3 regions of the Paenibacillus sp. fava2 genome follow, and region 1 is predicted to be linked to each of the others. Evidence: riboswitches for the same ligand, from Rfam matches in the RefSeq annotation. Region 1 holds a riboswitch; each other region holds the start of a gene.

Region 1 (7,260 bases):
ATACAATACGTAGCAACGTTAAAGGAGAGAGAACAAAATGAGGGCCGACCGTTTATTATCCATATTGCTTCTGATGCAGGCCCGCGGCAAAATAAGCACACGCGAGCTGGCCGGGCTGCTTGAGGTTTCCGAAAGGACTGTTATGCGTGACATGGAGGCGCTTAGTGCATCAGGTATTCCAGTCATAGCTGAAAGAGGCCGGGACGGCGGCTGGATGCTGCCCCAAGGCTACAGAACCACGCTTACAGGCATGAAACCCCGGGAGATCGGCTCGCTGCTTCTGACGGCGGACACCACTGTTCTGGAGGCGCTGGGGATACAGGAGGACTTTTCTTCTGCAGTCCGTAAGCTGGAAGCAGCGGCAGCAGCCAAGCCGCAGGATTCTCCGCTCCAGCTCCTGACTCAGCGCATCCATATTGACGGCGCAGGCTGGCACCCTTCAGGCGAAGCTTATCCTTACCTCCCCCTGCTGCAGGAAGCAGTATGGACAGACCGGATGGTCTCCATGATTTACAGCAACAATGGCGAACAAAAGGTGCGGAAGATTGCCCCGCTGGGATTGGTAGCCAAACGCGGGGTCTGGTATGCTGCTGCCGAGTGCGGAGGTGAAATGCGGACCTTCCGGGTTTCGCGGATTACTAGAGCTGAAATAACCAGTGAAACCTTTACCCGTCCGCCGGGGTTTGATCTGGCGAACTATTGGGAGCAATCCACCGCTTCATTCAAGGCAGCACTGCCCCGTTATCCTGTCACCCTGCTGCTCAGCAGCTCGGGCCTGCATTCGCTTCAACAGGAGCGGTATACAACCGTTCTGTCCACCCGGCAGTCTGCCAGAGGAGGCTGGCTGGAGGCTCAAGCGGAGTTCCACACCCTGGAATCTGCCTGTAAAATCATATTATCGCTTGGACAGGAGGCTGTGGCAGCCGGTCCGCAGGAGCTGGTAGTCAGCCTGATGGCTGCTTTGCAGGAAACTTCTGCTTTATATGAAGAAATGACCCGTAATTCCACTTCTGCCGGAAACGGGATTTGAGTTTTTATGTCAGTTTTTACAATAGACTGTTCCCCCGTCAATCACCTATACTATACCAATACACACCATTTTTTTTAGGGGGAACTTTATTATGGATTGGATGACCAAGCTTCCGTTAAAACAGAGAATTGTAGCCGGCTGTTATCTTGTCGCCGCATTGTTCGCTGTTCCGGTATTAATTACGATGGTAGTTATGGGCAAACTCATTCTCGGCATCATTCTCATTGCGGCGCTTGCAGGCTTGACTTATCCCCTTGCGCGCTTTGTCGAGAGAACGCTTACATCTTCTTTTGACGAGTTCTCCAATGTCACCCACACCATTGCCAAAGGCGATTTTACAAGCCGGGCTGATGAAAACGGATCTATGGGTGAGGTCAGCCGCTCCTTCAACATCATGATCGACAAGCTCAAGAAAATTTTAACCGAAGCCTCACAAATTACCAAGCACGTTATGGATGCCAGCAGAGGGATCGAAGACAAGAACCACAGCCTCAAAATAGTAATGGCACAGGTTGCCTCCTCCTCTAATGAACTTGCTGTCGGTGCCAATGAAATCTCCGCAGATATCGCGGACATGACAGAATCGATTAAAGATATTGAGACAAAGGTAGCCAACTATACACATTCCACCAAGGAAATGAATAAACGCTCTATACATACGCTTGAACTGGTAGAACAAGGACGGCTGTCGGTAGATACCCAGGCTGAAGGCATGCGCAAAAATATCGAAGCTACGGGCAAGGTTGCCGGTACCATTGAGGCCCTCTCCCAGAACGCCCGCGGGATTTCATTGATTGCCAAATCCATTACTGAGATCGCCGAGCAGACTAACCTGCTGTCGCTGAATGCTTCAATTGAGGCAGCACGCGCCGGCGAACACGGCCGAGGTTTTGCCGTTGTGGCCCAGGAGGTCCGTAAGCTTGCTGAAGAATCCACCGCATCAACCAAAGAAGTATTCGGCCTGATCCGCAGCATTGAATCCGATATCAAGCAGGCCGTAGAGAATATCGCCATCAATGAAGAGGTTGTACAGGTGCAGAATGAGCTGATTGTAGAGACAGCCCACATTTTCTCGCAGATTGTACAGAGCGTGCAATACATAACCGAGCAGATAGCTTCCTTCTCCCAGGAAAGTGACCTGATGCTGGAAAGCGCACTTAAAATATCCAGCGCCATTGAAAACATATCCGCAATAACCCAGCAGACCGCAGCCGGCACCGAAGAAGTATCTGCTGCAATGAATGAACAGATCAACGCCCTGCAATCTGTCGCCGATGAAACCGACAAAATGACGCAAGCTGTATTCCAGCTGCAAAAAACCATTCATATTTTCAAATTCTAAAATACTGGTTCTCAGGCCCTAAGACTGCCGCTCACATAGAGCGGCAGCTTTTTTTTGGATGTGCTCTCAGGTTTCACCAAATCGTTCTGCAATTCGTCAAATTTCGTATTTTTCTGCATTATTGTATTGACAATGATAGAGTTAAAAATATATTGTAAAAGTAAAATTAACCAATGAAATATTATCCATTGGACCTAACTTTATATGGCAAAATTCTCCGAAAGGAAATGACGCAAAGCCATGGATCTACAGTCTCAGTTTCTGGGACCAGGATAGCCAGGTTGCAGCCGGGACGTAAGCACCATTACGTTCTGAACGGCTATACTTGCAACTGGCCTGTGCTCATTTGAGTACAGGTATTCTATTGTCACTAGAGTCGCTAGAATCGCTAGACAAATACACAACGGATAGGGTGGAGCATTTGAAAACAGTCGCAGATTATATGGCGGAGGCACTTCGCAGCCTTGGCGTAACACATTCCTTTGGTATTATCGGCAAATCTATTTGTCCTATAGCTCTTAAGATGGTTGATTACGGTATCGAATTTATTCCGGGCAGACATGAGTCCAGCTCCGGCTTTGAAGCCGCCGGCTATGCACTCAAAACCGGAGGTCTCGGAGTCGCCTTCGGAACCTCGGGTCCGGGAGGAACGAATCTTCTTACTGCTGCAGCACATGCCAAGGCCAACAATCTTCCTGTTCTCTTTATTACAGGGCATCAGTCGATTAAAGAACTCGGAATTCCGCAGTGCCAGGATTCCTCCTCTTATCTGGCTGATCTGGCGGATATGTTCAGACCCGCTACGCTGTTCAGCAAGCTGGTAGAGCGCGGGGATCATTTCAGCACGATTTTCAATCATGCCATCTCTATTGCCCTCAGCGGCAAACGCGGTCCGGTGCATCTGTGCATTCCCTTTGATGTCCAGACAGAAATGCTGGAAGAATGCCGTATTGTTATTCCTGAACACGAGCCGCTTGTCAGCATCGGCAATTTTGAGCGTGTAATTGCCGCAATCAACGAATCATCGCGCCCGCTCATTATTGCCGGCAAAGGCGTAAACCGTTCCGGCACCCACCAGGAGCTGGTACAGCTGGCTGAAACCTTCAATATTCCTGTCGTTACCTCACCGGGAGGCAAAGGAGCCATCGCCTGGGATCATCCGCTGTATCATGGACCGGTAGGTGTGGGCGGATGCAAGCACGGGGATGATCTGCTGAACAGCAGCGATCTGTATATCGTGCTCGGCTCACGCCTGAGCGATATGACCATCTGCAATCTCAAGGCGGAGAATCACCCTGCATTGCTGATCCAGTTTGATTCCGACCCTACCTTCGTCGGCAAAATCCTGAATTCACCAACCATTTCAGTCAGCGGGGATCTGCGTGACAACCTTAGCTACTATCTGGAGAATATTGACCGGGATACTGCGGTCAAACACGAAATAACAGTAGATGCCAATTACCGCGACGAATTGCCTGATCTGCCTAAACTTTCGATCGCTTCGGTCTTGAGCACTTTAAGCGATCAGATTCCTTATAACAGTTCCGTCTTTGTAGATGACGGCAGCCACGGCTTCCATGCTGTAAAATGGTATAACGTCAAGAAGCCTGGAAGCTTTATCTTTGATGCCTACTTCGCCTGCATGGGCAATTCCATCGGCATGTCGATCGGAGCCAAGGCTGCTGCTCCGGACGAAACCGTCTTCTGCATCACCGGGGACGGCTGCTTCATGATGCTAGGGGCTGAGATTAATACTGCTGTGTGCAAAGACCTGCCGGTTATTTTCATTGTCGTTAATAACATGCAGCTGGATATGGCCCTCAAAGGTATGGAAAAGACGACCGGCAGAATTGACGGCACACTCTTCGAGGTTCCGATGGATGCGGCAAAATTTGGTGAATCTCTCGGAGCTGTAGGCTATAAGTGCGAAACGGCTGAACAATTTGCTGCGGCTATTGATGCAGCGGTAGCTTCCAACAAGGTAGCAGTAATTGAACTGCTCACCGACCGTGACGAAATGCCTCCGACAGCGCACCGTGTATTGAATCTTTAATTAACATCATTCAGGGGGTTTTTACGTGGAAAGTTCAGTGAACAGTGGATTCAAGCATTTTACCAACTTGTCCGGAGATTATGGCAATAAGCAGCTGGCGCCGATTAAAGAGCATTTTCCGGAGCTGGCTGAGTATATTATGGGCAACGCATATGGCGATATTTTTCAGCGGACCACGATCGGTGCAGACTGGAAAGAAATTGCTGTTATCTCTGCCCTGATCACGATGGGCCAGTATGAACAGTTGGGCGTACATTATGTAATGGCACTGCGTGTCGGCATGACAGTCGATCAGATCAAAGGCATCCTGCTGCATCTGGTTCCGGCAATCGGCGCTCCGCGGGTAATCTCCGCCTTCAATGTGCTGCTTGCTACCTTGGAAGAAATCAAGTAACTTTAGAACCGGCAGTCTGAATGTAAATCTTTCGATTTGGGGGCTGGAAGGAATGGGCAGGTTTGTTCTGAAAGCAGATTCCGTGAGTAAGATTGTTCATATGCAACTGGAAGGCACCTTCTCCAATGAGGATGGCCTCAAAACAATGCAGGCTTACCAGCAGACAGTCAATCCCATCACAGCTTCAGAATATTCCCTGCAAATTGACTGCCGCAAGCTGAATGTCACCGCACCGGATGTCGTGCCCCTGCTGGAAAGCTGCTTCATTATGTATAAGTCGGAGGGCTTTCAGCAGGTGACTTTAGCACTCGAAAACAACCCGCTGCTCAAGATGCAGCTCTCCCGGCTTGGCCGTAAAGCGGGACTTGATAATATGCTGATCGTTCCTTCCTTTCAAGAATAACAATTAATGTTAAATTAAAAAAGCAACCTGCAGACAAGGTTCTCCTTGCTGCAGGTTGCTTTTTTCCTGTTGTATTTATGTGGTATAGCAGCCCGGTCCTGTGTTAATGCCGTGACTCATGCTTTTCCCAGCCCATACTCCGCTCAACGGCATCCTGCCATACACTATAACGGCGTTCGCGCTCTTCTCCGTCCATCCGGGGTACGAAATCACGTTCCGCTTTATTAAAGCGCTCAAGCTGCTCTCTCGACCAGACTCCTGAGGTCAATCCGGCCAATAAAGCAGCGCCAAGCGCCGTTGTCTCCGCGTAAGTTGTACGGGTCACTGTACTGCCGAGAATATCGGCCTGGAACTGCATCAGCAGATTGTTGCGGACGGCTCCGCCATCCACACGCAGACCGGTCAGCGGCATGCCGGCATCCTTCTCCATTGCGCCAATGACATCACGGGACTGGAACGCCAGCGCTTCCAGTGTTGCCCGGACCAGGTGCCCCGCCGTTGTCCCCCGGGTCAATCCGAAGACAGCTCCGCGCGCGTACATATCCCAGTACGGAGCGCCCAGACCGGTGAACGCCGGCACGACAACCACCCCTTCACTGTCCTCTACTTCAGCTGCCCGCTGCTCAGAGTCAGCCGGACCTTCGATCAAACCAAGCCCTTCGTGAAGCCACTGCACGGCTGCTCCGGCCACAAACACGCTGCCTTCGAGTGCATAATACAGCTCGTCCCCCATTCCCCAGGCTACCGTTGTCAGCAGGCCGTGGTTGGAGACAACAGCTTCCGTCCCAGTGTTCATAAGAATGAAGCAGCCTGTCCCATACGTATTTTTGGCACTGCCTGCCTCAAGGCAAGTGTGTCCGAACAGTGCCGCCTGCTGGTCGCCGAGTACCGAGCGGATCGGAATCTCCGCACCGAACCACCCAGCATCGGCTATACCGAATTCGCCGCCGGACATGCGGATCTCCGGGAGGATGGAGCGTGGAATATGCAGCTCTTGTAAAAGCTGATCGTCCCATCTTCGTTCATGCAGGTTGAACAGCATCGTTCGGGAGGCGTTGGTCACGTCTGTAGCGTGCACAGCGCCGCCTGTGAGCTTCCAGATGAGCCAGCTGTCAATCGTCCCTGCCAGCAGCTCCCCGCGCTCTGCACGCTCTCTGGCGCCCTGCACATGATCAAGGATCCAGGCCAGCTTAGTTGCAGAGAAGTAGGCATCCACAACCAGCCCCGTCTTGTCTGCAATCTCCCGGTCCAGCCCCTGCCGCTTTATCTCCTCACATTGCTGTGCAGTCCGCCGGTCCTGCCAGACAATAGCCGGGTATATCGGCTCGCCAGTAGTCCGGTCCCAGATCAGGGCTGTTTCACGCTGGTTGGTGATACCGATTGCTGTTATGTCCGCCGCAGCTATCCCGCTGGCCTGAATCGCATCTCTGGCTGCCATCAGCTGGCTCTCCCAGATTTGCTCCGGATCATGCTCTACCCAACCGGGCCGGGGAAAGGACTGCTTAATTTCATATTGCCCTTGGGCAACCATGCCGGCCTCCAGATTAAACAGTATAGCCCGGGAGCTCGTAGTCCCTTGATCCAATGATAAAATCATGAATAATGCCTCCTAAAGTGACGGGTATATTGTGTTCCACGATGAACAAGATTAAAGGAGTCCTTTCAACAAAAAGCACCTCTGCATTCAGAGGCGCTGTCAGTCTAAGTCCGGATTTACTGTTTTTCGACAGGAAGCCGTAGCGTAAAAGTCGTGCCTTCGCCAAGCTTACTGGCGGCAAAAATCTGTCCGTGGTGTGATTCGACGATATTTTTGACAATGGCCAGCCCAAGTCCGGTACCGCCCGTTTCCCCGCGCACACGGGCCTTGTCCGCTTTGTAGAAACGTTCAAAGATAAAAGGAAGGTCATCCGGATGAATCCCGGCGCCCTGGTCACGGATCGCAATCTCAATATAACGGCGGCCTTCCAGCACAACAGAGGCGGTCAGAATCGAGATTTGTTTGTCCGCAGGCGTATGCCGGAAAGCATTGTCCAGAAGA
Region 2 (7,260 bases), 3.6 Mb from region 1:
CACCTTTGAGCCCGTTAACCACCGGCTCCTGCAATACAGAATCCGGAGCCAGTCCCGGTTTGACAGCCAGCACCGGCGCTTCTGTTGGTACTGGTGTTGGTGCTACAGTTGGTACTGGTGTTGGCGCTGCTGTTGGCACAGGCGTAGCCGTTGGTACTGGCGTTGCTGCTGCCTGGCTGGATGCCGGGTTCTTAACAAACAGTGCGCCGGTTGGAACAACTACCTTCGCCTGGCTCGGGCTCTGCCACAGCAGGCGGACGCTGGCATCGCCGGCATTCTCATAATATTCTACTTTAATGTCGTATAATTGGCCGGCCTGCAGGGCAATGCTGCCGGTACGCTCGGTACCGCTCTGCTTCATCCAGCTGTCGATGACTGCTGTGCCGTTAACCCAGACCCGGATACCATCGTCCGAGTTGGTAAACAACTGGTATGTTTCACTATAGGACGGCTTGATCTGGCCGGTCCAGCGGATCGAAAATCCGTCTACCGGGAGTACCGGATGCGGAGCTGCCTGACGCCAGCTGAAGTTAATCTGTGCATCATTGCGTACAAGCGCCGGAGTACCGGTTAGCGTCATATTTTTGAAATACTCACCTTTAAGTCCGTTAACTGCCGGCTCCTGCACTGAGGAATCCGGAGCTGGTAGCGGAATTGTTATTGGTGCCGTTGTTGCTGTTGGTGCCGGTGTTGCCGTTGGTGCCGGTGTTGCCGTTGGTGCCGGTGTTGCCGTTGGCACTGGTGTTGGCGTAGCCGTTGGTTTGACTGTCGGTGTCGGCGTCGGTGTTGCTGTCGGTGCGGCCCATACCTTATACTTGTCACGGGTCAGGGTATAGCTGTCATTCATAAAATTTTTGATAGTATCAGTAGTGTTGTTTTCGTACAGCATTTTTCCCCAGTTCATCATAAAAACATAGTTTTGCTGGGAAAGCTTCAGCTTGGCAATACTCGGCATTTCACCGTTTTCACCGATACCAATCGGTTTACCGGCAGCCAGGCTGAGAAGACTGTCATAATATCTGTTCAAAAAGTCATTATTATATATATCTACTGCGAGCACATCCACTTTATCCGCACCCGGATAGGTCAGTTCGTAGGGATCCGAATTGGAATTGGGAGCATTCGGATTCCATACCCACAGCAGATTGTTTAATTGATGAACGTTGACGAAACGGTCATACATGATATTCCACAATTGAGCAAAGTTATTTTTCTTGCCCCACCAGAACCAGCCGCCGTTCATTTCATGATAGGGTCTCCAGAGGATGGGAACCCCTGCGTCCCGTAAACTTTTGAGCGAAACAGCTACTTTATCCAGATCAGCAATCAGGGCATTATACTCCGCAGTTCCAGGTGTTACATACTTGTTAAAATCAGCCTGGCTGATGTTTTTCTGTACATTGCCCCACTCATATTTGGTGCCGGGCAGATTCTGGTGAAAAGTCATTGCTACGATACCGCCGGCTTTGTGCCAGTTGGTGGCGCTCCAGACGATGTTCTTGCGCTGCGCAGCTACCCCACTCTCAGTCTGTCCGCCGATCGCTCCAAGCTCATAGCCGTGCAGGGCGGCATACTGTCCGCTTATGGTCTTCAGCTTGTTGCTGATTTCATCCGGACTTTCGAAATAGTCATGCTGTCCTGTAATAATCCCCTTCCCGGAGATGGCGTACATTTTGTCCAGCAGCTTGACTGCCTCTGCTGAAGCATTGGGATTTACTGGGGCTCCGGTCACGGAAGCTGCTTGCGCAGATAACGGTGCAAAGCCTAATCCTATAGGTACAGCGGACAATAAAACGGCCACGGACAATACGGCAGACAACAGACGAGACTTACGGTAAGCTTTCAATATTCATCTTCCTTTCGGTAGCCAGGCTGCCACTTGGTAGAGGCCCTATAGCTTTGCGTCCCTATCTTTCGAGTAGGTTTGCCTTTGTCGTTTTGGAAGGAAATATCCTTCTTACCGTAAGTATCGACTCTATGAAGTTGTAGGTTTATAGCAAAAATGAATAAATCTTAATAAATAGTTCCAAATACCCGTTTCACACTTTTCACAATTGGTTAAATAGATAAATTAGACCTAAGAAATAAACTGGTGTAATTCAATATCTTCCCAATCGAGCGTAATCCGGATGTTATCCTCTTCCACCAGCTCGGAGCCGCTCTGCACCTCGATAAACTCTACATCTGTCAGCGCCAGAATGGCATGTTTGGTTCCTTCGGGGATGCGGACGACATCGCCTGCCTTTACCTTATGCATCTTTTCATTGATGACGATGCTGGCTTCCCCGCTTACAAAGGTCCAGATTTCACTGCGTTTGTGATGAAGCTGGTAGCTGATATTTTTACCCTGCTCGATAAAAATCCGTTTGGTCAACACTTCATTGCCCTCATCATATTTCACATAGTCAATTACCTTGTAGTGGCCCCAGCGGCGTTCCTCGTACATCGGTCTTTGTTCATGAGATTTGAGCACTTCCTTGATGCGCGGGCTTTCCGCCTTATGCGTAACAAGAATTCCGTCAGGGCTCGCGGCGATGATCAGATCCTTGGCTCCGATAACCGTAATCGGAATATCCAGCTCATTGATCAGGCAGGTCCGTTCGGAATCCGAGGTTACTACCCCTTTGCCGACCAGATTGCTGCTCATTTCCTCTGTAAGCGTATTCCATGTGCCAAGATCCTTCCAGAAGCCGGCATACGGCTGAACGACGATTTTCTCTTCTTTTTCCACCACTTCGTAATCAAAGCTGATGGAAGCCATCAGTTTGTATTGCTTCTGCAGCTCCTCGTAGTTAAGCGGCAGACCTTTGCTCTGCAGAATATCCAGCAGATAACCGAGGCGGAAAGCAAATACGCCACAGTTCCAAAGTGCGCCCTTACTGATGAGCCCTTCTGCCTGCACACGGTCAGGCTTTTCCTGGAAGTGGCTTACCTGCAGGTAGCCGCTTGCCCCCGCCGCATCACTGGTAGGAATAATATATCCGTATTTTTCTGACGCATGTTCAGGCACTACGCCCATCAGCGCCAGGTTCGCGCCGCTCTCCTCCATCGTCTGCTCCAGCCGGACTACCGTATCGAAGAAGGAAGCCTCCACATACGGATCGACAGGCAGAATGGCCACTGTTTCCGCCGGGGAAACACCGGCAATGGAATACAGGTAAGCCGCTGTCAGCGCAATAGCCGGGAAGGTATCGCGGCGTTCCGGCTCCACGATAATCGGCACATGACTGCCGAGCTGGCTCTGGATGGACTCCACCTGGCTGCGGCCTGTAGCGAGGTAGGACGAGCCCGTCATCCCTGCTTCCTCCAGCTGTCTCCAGACCCGCTGCACCATTGATTCCGGTTCACCTGCCGGGCTTTCCAGTACTTTCAGAAATTGCTTGGAGCGAGAATCGTTGGACAATGGCCAGAGCCGTTTACCTGAACCGCCTGATAGAAGTACTAGTTTCATGGGAACCCCTCCTTGGTATATGTGACGCGAAAATTTCGGATTGTTATTGGGAGCTGTATGTTGTCGGAAAGCAAAACCGTTTCTGTTGTAAGGGTCACTGCAAGGAATGTTTGGGCTTCCGGCCGCTGTTGTCTTCGGATTTCCTGATTTAAACCGCTGGCCGCGGTAGAAATCCGAAGACAAAGGCGGACGCTACCGCTCCTACAGCTCCAAAATTCCTCTCCGATCCTTTTTACAACAGGTGAGCTGTTTGCTGTTCACGCAGGGAAGGCTCCCTGCTAAAGATCCGGAATTGCCGCTTGGTTGAGCGGCAGCTAAAGATTAAGAGCTAAGAATTAAAAGCTAAAAATCAAGGGCTATAGTTATGTCAGAGTTTTGCACTATGCACGAAAGAGATAAGAGCGTACAAGCGTACAAGCCTTCAAAAAAATTTACGAGCTTAAACCGCGCCGGCAACCGGAGAATATCCGCTAAGCCCGCCCATCTGCGGACGGCCGACAGAATGATACTCCAGGCCCGTGCCCTCGATCTGCTCCTTCGAGTAGACGTTGCGCCCGTCAATCAGGATTTGGCGGCGCATAGTGCCGGACAGGTGATGCAGATCAATATCCTTGAACTGTGCCCAGTCGGTCAGCAGGCAGACAGCATCACTGCCTTCCGCAGCCTCCTCCGGCACGCCGCACCAGCGCAGCTGCGGATGATCATATTGTGCGCGGAAGTTGGCAGCGGCGATCGGATCGTACAGCTTCACTGTAGCTCCCTCCGCTACCAGTGCCTCCACGATCTCGCGGGCCGGAGCCTCACGGACATCATCGGTATTCGGCTTGAAGGCGAGGCCCCAGATGCCGATCACGGCGCCGCGCAGGCTGCCAAGCGATTCATGCAGCTTGGAGATGATCATGAACCGCTGGTCCTTGTTCACCTCGACCACCGATTTCAGCAGCTTGAACTCGTAGTCCACGTTGCCGGCAATTTGAATCAGGGCATTGGTATCTTTCGGGAAACAGGAGCCTCCGTAGCCGATGCCGGCCTGCAGGAACGAGGAGCCGATTCTCCGGTCCATCCCCATACCTTCCGCCACCATGGTCACGTCAGCTCCCACCTTTTCACAAATGTTGGCGATCTCGTTGATGAAGGAGATTTTGGTCGCCAGGAATGCATTGGATGCATATTTGATCATTTCCGCACTGCGGATGTCCGTTACGAAGATGTTTTCCGTGAAGCCCTGATGAAGCTGGCGCATAACCGGCTCAATCGACGGGTTGTCGAGGCCGATAACGATACGGTCCGGGTGCAGGGTATCGCGGATCGCGGAGCCTTCACGCAGGAATTCTGGAGCGGAGACAATATCGAAGGGGTGATTGGTGCGGGAAGCGATGAGCTTGCGGATTCGTTCATTCGTGCCGACCGGAACCGTGGACTTGGTCATGATGATTTTGTAGCCTTCCATGGCATCGGCAATTTCAGCGGCAGCCCCTTCGATATACTGTAAATCGGCTTCGCCGCCAGGCAATGACGGTGTTCCTACAGCCAGGATCACGATATCGGAGCGGCGTACCGACTCCTTGAGATCCGCTGAAAAGGACAGTCTGCCTTCACGCAGATTCATTTCAATCAATGCCTCAATGCCCGGTTCGTAAATTGGGGATTCCATCCGGTTAAGCTTGTTGATTTTTTCCTCATCCTTATCGACACAAATCACATGGTTTCCATTCAAGGTAAAGCACACGCCTGATACAAGACCGACATAGCCGGTACCGATAACTGCCAGCTTCATACAATCATCCTCCTTTTAGGAAATTAACGTAGGCTTGCTCTACATACTGCTTGAACTGCACCATAAACGCCTGTTCATCGAATTTGCGGGCATGCCCCATAATCCGGCCGATATCCCATGCGTAGGACTCCACTTCGTTTATGGCCTTCAGTAAATCGTCAACTTCCTGATGCTGAAAAAATACCCCGTTCACATAAGGCACGATTGTATCCAGCGCCCCTCCGGCCTGGTAAGCAATAACCGGTCTTCCTGCAGCATTCGCCTCCAGCGGAGTGATGCCGAAATCTTCTTCTCCCGGGAAAATAAAGGCCCGGCACTGCGACATAAGCCCCGTTACCTCGGCATCCTCCAGCCGGCCCAGGAAGGACACATTGCCCTTGGCCATGCCTTCCAGACGCTTGCGGTCCGGTCCGTCACCGACGATGAACAGCTTCAGCCCGTTGCGGTTAAAAGCTTCCACCGCGAGATCGATCCGCTTGTAGGATACGAGCCGTGAGACGATCAGGTAGTAGTCGCCGATTGAGTTCGAGCTGCTGAAGCGTGCGGTGTTGATCGGCGGGAAGATAATATCCGCATCGCGGTGATAATAGTTCTGGATCCGCGTCTTCACGACGGAAGAGTTGGCTACGAACTGGTTAACATTTTTACTTGTCCGCTGATCCCAGGTCTTGAGCCGCTGCATGTAGATCTTCAGCAGTCTTTTGAACAGTCCGGAATTGGTCTGCCGCTCCATATAAGTGTCATAATCCCAGGCAAAGCGCATCGGTGTATGGCAATAGCAGAGATGGAACGTCGATTCGGGCACCTGAATGCTTTTCATAAAAGCACTGCTGGAGCTCAGGACGATATCATATCCGCGAAAATCCAGATCACGGATGGCCATGGGATATAGCGGCAGCACCCCTTTAAAATTGGTCTTCACTCCCGGAATTTTCTGCAGCCAGGAGGCCCTAATGTCCGCGTCTTTGAGGTTGTCGGTCAATCGGCTTCCGTTAAACACGGTTGTGAAGATCGGAGCCTCCGGATACATGTGGTGGAATACCTCCACTACTCTTTCCGCCCCGCCCATTTGGATTAAGTAATCGTGCGCTATCGCAATTTTCATGTGAATCATCCTCAAAGTTTTATGGAGCTGCATCATCAAGCACAATCAGGTTGCCGCCAGCAGTCCTTTGTAGTAATCAACAATGTCCTTGACGGTATTCTCGATGACAAAATGCTCTTTCACCCGTTTCGTTCCATTCTCGGCCATCCGTCTGCGCTCCTCGGGGTGTTCCAGCATCCATGTAATGGATTCTGCGAGTATCCCTGCGTCTCCAGGCTGGATCAGCATTCCGGTTACTCCCGGTACTACAATCTCTACAGGCCCGCCTTCGTTCGAGGCGATGACCGGCAGCCCGGCTGCCATGCCTTCAACAATGACCTGGCCGAACGGCTCAGGCGTAACCGACGTGTGAATCAGCAGATCGGCTTTTTGCATTAATCCCTGTATGTCATCCACATGGCCCAGCAGACTGACATTGGTCAGATCATTCTGCTGAATCGTCCGGATCAATTCCTGTTTGTATTCCTCTTCTCCGAACAGCGCATCGCCGGCCAGCCAGAATTTCACTCTGCTGTCCTGCTTGAAGGCCTTGGCTGCCTCCAGCACGACATGCTGGCCTTTCCAGTGTGCCAGCCGTCCGACCAGCAGCACGTTGAAATCCTTCTGGTCCCGTCTGCGGGTCCCTTCACTGATCGCCTTGGCGAAGGCGGAGTAGACAACGAGTGTCTTTTTCGTCTGCGGCAGCTCCAGAGCGCTCAGTGTAGAGTGCGAATTGGCGATGACCCCGTTCGGCAGCATGCGTGACATCGTGCGGATGGCCTTGGCGACCACCGGCTTTAAGTAAGGGGCACCGATATGGTCCCGGATATGCCAGATCAGCGGTACGCCCGCTTTCTTGGCGGCGACTGCACCGTAGAACGCTGATTTCAGCGAATTGGTATGCACACAGTCCACCTTTTCCTGCTTCAGCAGGGGAGCCAGCTTGCT
Region 3 (7,260 bases), 1.5 Mb from region 1:
ATGAGTCAATCACAAGTCAAAACAGCTGTTATCACAGGTGCCGCAGGCGGTATCGGAAAAGAGCTTGCCCGCCGTCTCGCCGAGCGCAAGCTGAATCTGGTTCTGGTCGATTTAAATGAGGAAGCTATTCATGCAGTCATTCAGGAGCTTGGCTTGGACGACTCCAACTCACTGGCTGTTACAGCCGATGTCTCCAAAGAAGAAGATGTGCAGAATTATGTTAACCAGGCGGTGGCGAAATTCGGTAAGATTGACTATTTTGCCAACAATGCCGGGATTGAAGGCCCGTCCGGGCTAGTGGAAGAGCTGAATGTGAAGTCACTCGACCTGGTGTATAACGTCAATGTCCGCGGCGTATTTCTGGGGCTGCAGTACGTCATTCCTGTCATGAAAAAACAAAAATCCGGCGCCATCCTTAACACCTCCTCACTGGCAGGTCTCATGGGTGCTCCGGGAATGTCTCCTTATATTATGTCCAAACACGCGGTGATCGGCCTGACCAGAGTTACTGCCAATGAGCTGGCTCCGTTCGGTATCCGTGTCAACGCCGTACTGCCGGGAACCATCAACACGCAGATGATGCGCAAGATCGAGAAGAATTCAGGCAGCGCCGATGACTTCAAAGCAGCTAATGAGGCAGCTACACCTATGGGACGCTACGGTGAACCGCAGGAGGTTGCGGCTGTCATGAACTTCCTGCTCTCCGAAGAAGCTTCGTTCGTTACCGCTTCGCTCTACACCGTTGACGGCGGGATGATGGGGCAGTAACTGGCCGGGCGATAGAATGAACTGCTAATCTAAATGAATATAGGCTTAAAAATAGTGCCCCGCAAAGGGCACTATTTTATTTTGGTTTGCAAAATCAACTTTAGGTTCTATCAAAATAGTTCAGGCTCATCGCATCCCGTACTTCACGCATTGTTTCCTTGGCAATGGCTCGTGTACGCTGTGTTCCGCTTATCAGAATCTCATCCACCAGCTTGGGTCTGGCCGCATAATAAGCCCGGCGTTCCCGCATAGGCGTGAACAGTTCCTCTAAACTTGCGGTGATCCGCTCCTTGCAAGCGGCACAACCGATGCTTCCGCGTTCACAGGCTTCCCTAATCTCTGCCGATTCCAGCGGGTTAAAGGCCTGGTGATAAGCGTAAATCGGGCAGATCTCCGGATGGCCGGGATCATTTTTGCGTAAACGGGCAGGATCGGTCACCGCTCTTTTGATTGTCCGCGTGACTTCTTCAGTCGAAGAATCTAGGGTGATGGCATTGCCGAGGCTTTTGCTCATTTTAGCGTTGCCGTCTGTACCGATCAGCCGCGGCGTTTCACTCAGCAACGCTTGCGGTTCGGCAAATACAGGCTTATACAGCTCATTGAAACGGCGTACGATTTTGCGTGTAAGCTCCAGATGAGGCAGCTGATCCTCTCCGACCGGAATGACGGTTGCTTTGCAGAATGTAATATCCGCTGCCTGGCTGACGGGATAACCGAGAAATCCGTAATACATTTCATCAAAATGGCTGCTTTTCGCTTCCGCCTTCACTGTAGGGTTATGCCGCAGCAGATTTACCGTAACAAACATGGAAAAATAGATAGTCAGTTCGGCAATTTCCGGGATCAGCGACTGGATATAAAGGGTAGTCCGCTCAGGATCAATTCCTGCGGCCAGATAATCGAGTGTGATCTCACTGATATGGCGGCGGATATAGTCCGGCCGTTCAAAATGGGTCGTCAGCGCCTGCACATCCGCTAAAAATACAAACGATTCATATTGATCCTGCAGCATTACCCTGTTCTTGAGACTGCCCGAGTAATGGCCAAGGTGCAGCTTGCCGGTAACGCGGTCCCCTGTGAGCATACGTTCTTTGTTCATTCCAATTCCTCCTGGTATATTTTGTGATAATCCGTCGCCACCACCAGCCATCCTCCATGGCCATCACCCCCTTCAGCAAATAAAAAAACTCCGTCCGCTAAGGACGAAGTTATCGTTATGCCACCTTAATTAACCGCTTCGCTGCTTGATCTGCAGGTATCCGGTCTGGTCAATACGGTGCGGAGTCCACAAAAGATGTGAAGCTCGATACCGCTCCCGTGATAACGGCGGGATTCCCGGCATTTCCCTACTGCATCCTTGCAGACGGTTCGGAAAAGCAACTACAAAGTCCATTCACACCTGTGCCGGACACCGGTTCGCAGCGTCCACCGGCTCTCTGAAGTCCTTAATACAGGGTTACTTACCCTTTGTCAACGTTGTTACTGATATTGTGGATAATATTAACTTAAGAAGCAGGTGGAGTCAATCTGTTCCTTTGGGAATTTTTCGGTTATTACAAGCAGGATTAGGGAATTTGAATGTAGAATTATAAATAAAGCTAGACACTTAATACCAAATATGTTTGTAATTCAGAGGCGCCAGCTGATGAACAAAGGCAACTCCGCCGAAAGGCGGAAGACGCAAAGCCACCGGTCTAAACCGCAGAAACAGCGGCATGACAGCGGGGACGCTCATATAGTTTGGTTTTTTTGTTGTCTAAATACAACAAGGGAGAGTTGCAATCATGCTGTAATACAGAAACAGCCTGCCCGGCAGGAGCGCTTTGACCTGTTTTGATCACTATTGAAAACTGTTGAACACATTCTGAAAGATTCATACCTTTGCTTCCTTTTATCAAACAAACAGAACTGGAGATGTCCTTAAGATGATAGCAGAAACAACTATGCACCCTGAATGGAATACAATTTTTATCAGCCTGCACGGGTTTGCCGACCTCGAAGAGACCATTAAAGAGGTGGATATTTTCGAAGCCCAGATGCCGCATCTGCCGCTGAAGGAGATGTCGCTGATCATTGACTGCACGGACATGGCACCCTTCAAAGCAGAAATTCTGCCGGTGCTTGAACGCTGCTACGTGATGTATAACAGCTTCAAGCATGCCGTTCTCGTCAATCCGGTTAAAGTGGTGGCCAAGTCGCAATTGCAGCGAGTAGCGCCAAAAGCCAGCTTTAACGGCCATTTTGTAGATACTGTGGACGAAGCGTGGGCTATTGTAAAAGGCTAGCTCAGACCCGCAAGAGACCGGACGGCTCTAACGTATCATGCTGACAAAATAACAAATACACTAACAAAGGTGGGCCGATATGGTTAACGTAAGGATTGCAGGAACTGAAGTGTACCATCCGCCATTCAAAGTTAGCAATGCACAATTGGCTGAACAGGCTGGCGAAGCTGCAGACAAGCTTATTGGTATTTGGGAGTATTTTGGCCGTAAGGATCGTTATTATGCGACCACCTATGAAGAAAGCACGCTGTATATGGCCATTCAAGCCTCTAAAGCGCTGCTTGCGGGCAGCGGGCTTGGCGGAGAGGATCTCGATATGATCGTTGTCTCCTCGGGCACCCATGAATACAGTGCGCCGACTGACGCTGCCCTGCTGCACCAGGCAATCGGGGGGAAACAGTCCTGTATTGTATACGACAGCAATGCGAACTGCGTGGGAATGGTAGTCGCCGCAGACCAGGCAGCCCGTTCGATGATGACCAATCCCGGAGTAAGGTATGCGCTGGTTGTCGGCTCTGAGCAGATCGCCCGCTTTTATAAAGAAGGGGATCTGGCTTCAAAAGGACTTTGCGGGGATGCTGCCTGCGCGGTTCTGCTGGAACGGGTAGAGGAAGGGGACTCCGGACTGATTGATTCCGCTTATTATACCAATACGCAAAAGGCGGAAGACATGCTGTTTCCGTCTGCCGGTATGACCCAGATGTTCGGAGAGCATCTTACGCTTGAGGAAAAAAAGATCTATCTGCATCCCGAGTATAATGTCAATGTGGCATTCCCTACAGCAGTGACCAATATTGAAAGCCTGCTCCATAAACACGGATATGCCAAAAGAGAGGTTAAGCACTACATTCTCAGCCAGCTGAACCTTTCAGTGATCAAAGAGATTGCCGGCAAGCTGCAGGAGGATGAAGCCAAATTTCCTTATATAGGTGATATTTACGGGTATACAGGGACCAGCAGCCCGTTCATTACCCTGCATCATGCCATCAAGGACGGGACACTCGTACCCGGTGATTTGTTCTTCATGTGGTCGGTCGGTGCAGGGATTACAAGCTGTGCTACACTGTGGAGACTCTAACCCGGATTATTACTATAGCAGAACCATTAAGAAGCCTGCGCAGACTGCGCAGGCTTCATTCTTTTCCCCGCAGTGACGGGACTATATCAGTTTGCGATTCCGATGGCAATCGCGGGTGACAGCTCAGGATCCAGCTGCTTCATCAGCTTCAGCAGATTGCTCTCAGACATGGCGATGCAGCCGGCAGTTGGCTGGCCGGCTCCTCTCCAGATATGCAAAAAGATTGCACTGCCCTTGCCGGGCACGACCGGTTCATCATTTTACCTTACGACGACGGCATACTTATACAGCGGGTGCAGGAGACGTTCGTAGGACGCCCAGCGGCTCCCGGGATCTCCGGTAAAGGTGACCCGCTTATTGTATTCGGCAGAGCCGGGGTCATCAATCCAGTAGTCCCGGCTGCCGACTTTGCTGTACGGGAGTTTGAGGCCTTCCGGACCAGCAGCGGAGCCGAAAGCCTCCCCGAGCCTGAAGACCCCTGAGGGCGTGCGCTTGTCGCCTTCTTTTGTTTTGCCGATGCCGCCTGCACCCAGCGTTACCGGTATGCCTGATAGCACCGTCTTCCAGCTTCCGCTACGATTCTCGCGTAATGAAAGGACTCCTGTAGTGGAGCGTGAAGAAGAGGCCGTTACGACAACCATCTGACTGGACTCCAGGCGGTCGGCCTTATACGGCCAGGAAGCCGCAAACCCGGCAGCTGCTGCCTCAGGGGTTAAGGAGACCAGCACCAGAACAGGCGGCAAAAAAAGACACATGACAGCTAGCAGGATATGTCTACGGGTTGATTTGTGCATATGTACACCTCCCTAAGGCTTATTACCTCAGGGAGGCAGGGAGGAATCGCTGAGTTCATGCATTACAAGCCGAGTGTCGAGCCTTTTTCCAGCCGGAGAATCTGTTTCTCTCCATTGTCGGCCAATTCGCGGAACTGGCTGATCGTCTCACGCATCTTGGGCAGAGCCTCCTGCTTGTAGGTGCTTATGGAGTCGAGGGCGGTTAATACGTCGGTGAATGCCTGCTTTAATGTATCGGCAGAGATACTGGTTTCCAGCGACTGCTTGTGAATGGCTGCGCCTTGTTCTCTCAGCATTCTTGACGTGCCGCTGATCAGGGTGTCTGTGGTCTGGTTCAATAGCTCAATTTTTTTCAGGACAATCTTCTGGTTGTATAGGGCGCTTGCGACTGTAACTGATATTTTGAGGGCCGAGACGGTCACGTTTCTGGCTCTGTCCACGCCGCGGATCAGCTCCTTGTTGTTGCGGATGACCACCTCGATCGCCATAATTCCCTGCTGGTTAACCACCAGCATCTGCTGCAGATCCATGACCCGCTGGCGGAGCGGGAACAGCACCTCCTCGGTAATAAACCGCACTTTCTCTTCCTCTTCTCCGCGCACCCTGGCTGCTTCAATCTGCGTTTCGATCTCCTGGTCCATCAGCAGGCCGAGCTCAATTTCCTTTTGCAGTTTCCGGGTTAGCTCACGCAGCGTCTGCTGCTCAATTTGCAGTGTCGTATTATCATTTTTGAGGATGGTCTTGCCTTTATCCAGCGACACAATAATATCGGAGATGACCGCGTCGGCTTTCTGGTACTTGGCAAAATAGTGGCGCAGCGGATTGAAGAACCTGCCCAGCAGCCCACTTTTGGCAAAATCAACGGCACTCGGGTCGAGGTCCTTCAGCTGCAGATGCAGCTCCGTCAAGCCTTTGGCGACCTGGCCGCCTTCATCCCCGGTCTTGGAGAGATTGCCCACGGATACCTGCAGAAGGGCGTTTTTATCCGAAGAGGAGCGCATGGTGCCCATACCGAAGCTGTCAATGGATTGCAGTACCGCTTGGCGTTTCTCCAGGGACTCCAGATCAAGCCCCAAAATGCTGGTAACATTGCTTTTGGCCAGCTCCTTAAGCCGGGTAAGCTCTTCAGGCTCAGGTTTTGCTTCCTCGGCAATGACAGCCCTCAGCTGCTCTGTGCTGGGGATTTCCATAGTAAAAGACATGACAGACCTCCTTGTATAGTAGTCTTACATCTGAACATTCAGCAGATTGCCGATTTTGTAGACCACATCGTCCGTATCTGCATTGATGCTCGCAGCCTCGTTGATTCCGGAAATACTTTCCAGCGCTTTGATGTTGGCGTTATAGCCGATGGTGTAGACCGGGATTTTGTAGGTTTCAATCAGGCTGCGGATCTCAGCCAGGGAATGGCCTTCGTTGGTCTCCCCGTCGCTGAGCAGGAACATGACCGGCTTCACCCCGGGATTTGCGGCCAGCTCATCCTGCAGCATTTTCATCGCGACCACCATTCCGTCAAAAGTAGCCGTTCCCCCGGCAGCCTGCAGGCTGTTGACCGCCCCGACAAACATGGATTGCTGATTAGTGTCATATTTGCCGATTGGCAGGTTGATCGTAACGTCACTGGAGTAGGAGACAAAGCCGATGCTGTTGTCCTTTCCGAGATTCTTCTGGCCCTTCAAAAGAGATTCCTTCAGCCGGTTCAGCGGCTCTCCGGCCATGCTGCCCGAGACGTCGGCAACGAACACCGCTGCAAGCGGGGTGCTGCCGTTTTTCTTTTCCTTCCACAGCTTCTGGGCAGAAGATAGCAGGGAGCCGTCAACCGGAGCCAGCTCGGAGATGTAATCATTCAAGCCGTTAAAGCCCTTAGCCGATGCCAGCTGCTGAAATGTATCCTGTGCGGCGAATGCTGCGAATTCACGGAGAATGTCCTGCTTCTGCCCGGGCAGATCGCCGAGTGCATAGAGCGGGCTGTCGTGTCTGACGCCGAACGGGGTGAAGACGTAACCGTTTTTGAGGTCAGCGGCATTAACAAAGGTCTGGTATTCCAGCACAAAAGCATCCAGCATGCCGGTCTTGGCCGCATCCCGCATCTGCAGTGTGGTTGAGGCGGTAAAAGGCACGTTGGCCTGGAATTTTTCAAAGCCCTGCACCGCCTGGTCTCCAAGCAGATTTGAGCTGTCAAACGTCCCAAGGGCTGTAATCAGAAAGTTAAGCCCGGTCGAGCTGGCAAAAGGATCGGTGTATCCCATAGACAGCTCATTCGCCGCGATGGCATCCGTGATCGTTTTAACGTTCAAAGCGCCGTATTTCGCAATCAGCTCGTCATATTTCTTTT

The links. A riboswitch is a leader RNA that binds a small molecule or an ion and turns the genes downstream of it on or off. The one in region 1 is predicted to bind cyclic di-GMP.
Positions count from the first base shown of each region.
Region 2: another riboswitch for cyclic di-GMP. It lies ahead of AC4G46_RS05140 (PA14 domain-containing protein); the one in region 1 lies ahead of AC4G46_RS21460 (thiamine pyrophosphate-binding protein).
Region 3: another riboswitch for cyclic di-GMP. It lies ahead of AC4G46_RS14315 (hypothetical protein); the one in region 1 lies ahead of AC4G46_RS21460 (thiamine pyrophosphate-binding protein).

Region 1 covers NZ_CM177755.1:4,868,794-4,876,053, forward strand. The annotation lists gene AC4G46_RS21450 (helix-turn-helix transcriptional regulator) at 38-1,030, shown strand; gene AC4G46_RS21455 (methyl-accepting chemotaxis protein) at 1,122-2,372, shown strand; cyclic di-GMP riboswitch class I at 2,569-2,661, shown strand; gene AC4G46_RS21460 (thiamine pyrophosphate-binding protein) at 2,785-4,425, shown strand; gene AC4G46_RS21465 (carboxymuconolactone decarboxylase family protein) at 4,451-4,819, shown strand; gene AC4G46_RS21470 (hypothetical protein) at 4,872-5,222, shown strand; gene glpK (glycerol kinase GlpK) at 5,326-6,819, opposite strand; gene AC4G46_RS21480 (ATP-binding protein) at 6,936-7,260, opposite strand, start outside.
Region 2 covers NZ_CM177755.1:1,171,117-1,178,376, reverse strand. The annotation lists gene AC4G46_RS05140 (PA14 domain-containing protein) at 1-1,846, opposite strand, end outside; cyclic di-GMP riboswitch class I at 1,860-1,939, opposite strand; gene AC4G46_RS05135 (sugar phosphate nucleotidyltransferase) at 2,078-3,451, opposite strand; gene AC4G46_RS05130 (UDP-glucose dehydrogenase family protein) at 3,891-5,228, opposite strand; gene AC4G46_RS05125 (glycosyltransferase) at 5,233-6,333, opposite strand; gene AC4G46_RS05120 (glycosyltransferase family 4 protein) at 6,379-7,260, opposite strand, start outside.
Region 3 covers NZ_CM177755.1:3,338,263-3,345,522, forward strand. The annotation lists gene AC4G46_RS14300 (SDR family NAD(P)-dependent oxidoreductase) at 1-768, shown strand; gene trpS (tryptophan--tRNA ligase) at 869-1,867, opposite strand; T-box leader at 1,964-2,251, opposite strand; cyclic di-GMP riboswitch class I at 2,413-2,503, shown strand; gene AC4G46_RS14310 (hypothetical protein) at 2,463-2,645, opposite strand; gene AC4G46_RS14315 (hypothetical protein) at 2,694-3,053, shown strand; gene AC4G46_RS14320 (ketoacyl-ACP synthase III) at 3,133-4,131, shown strand; gene AC4G46_RS14325 (hypothetical protein) at 4,218-4,376, opposite strand; gene AC4G46_RS14330 (hypothetical protein) at 4,392-4,925, opposite strand; gene AC4G46_RS14335 (toxic anion resistance protein) at 4,988-6,127, opposite strand; gene AC4G46_RS14340 (VWA domain-containing protein) at 6,152-7,260, opposite strand, start outside.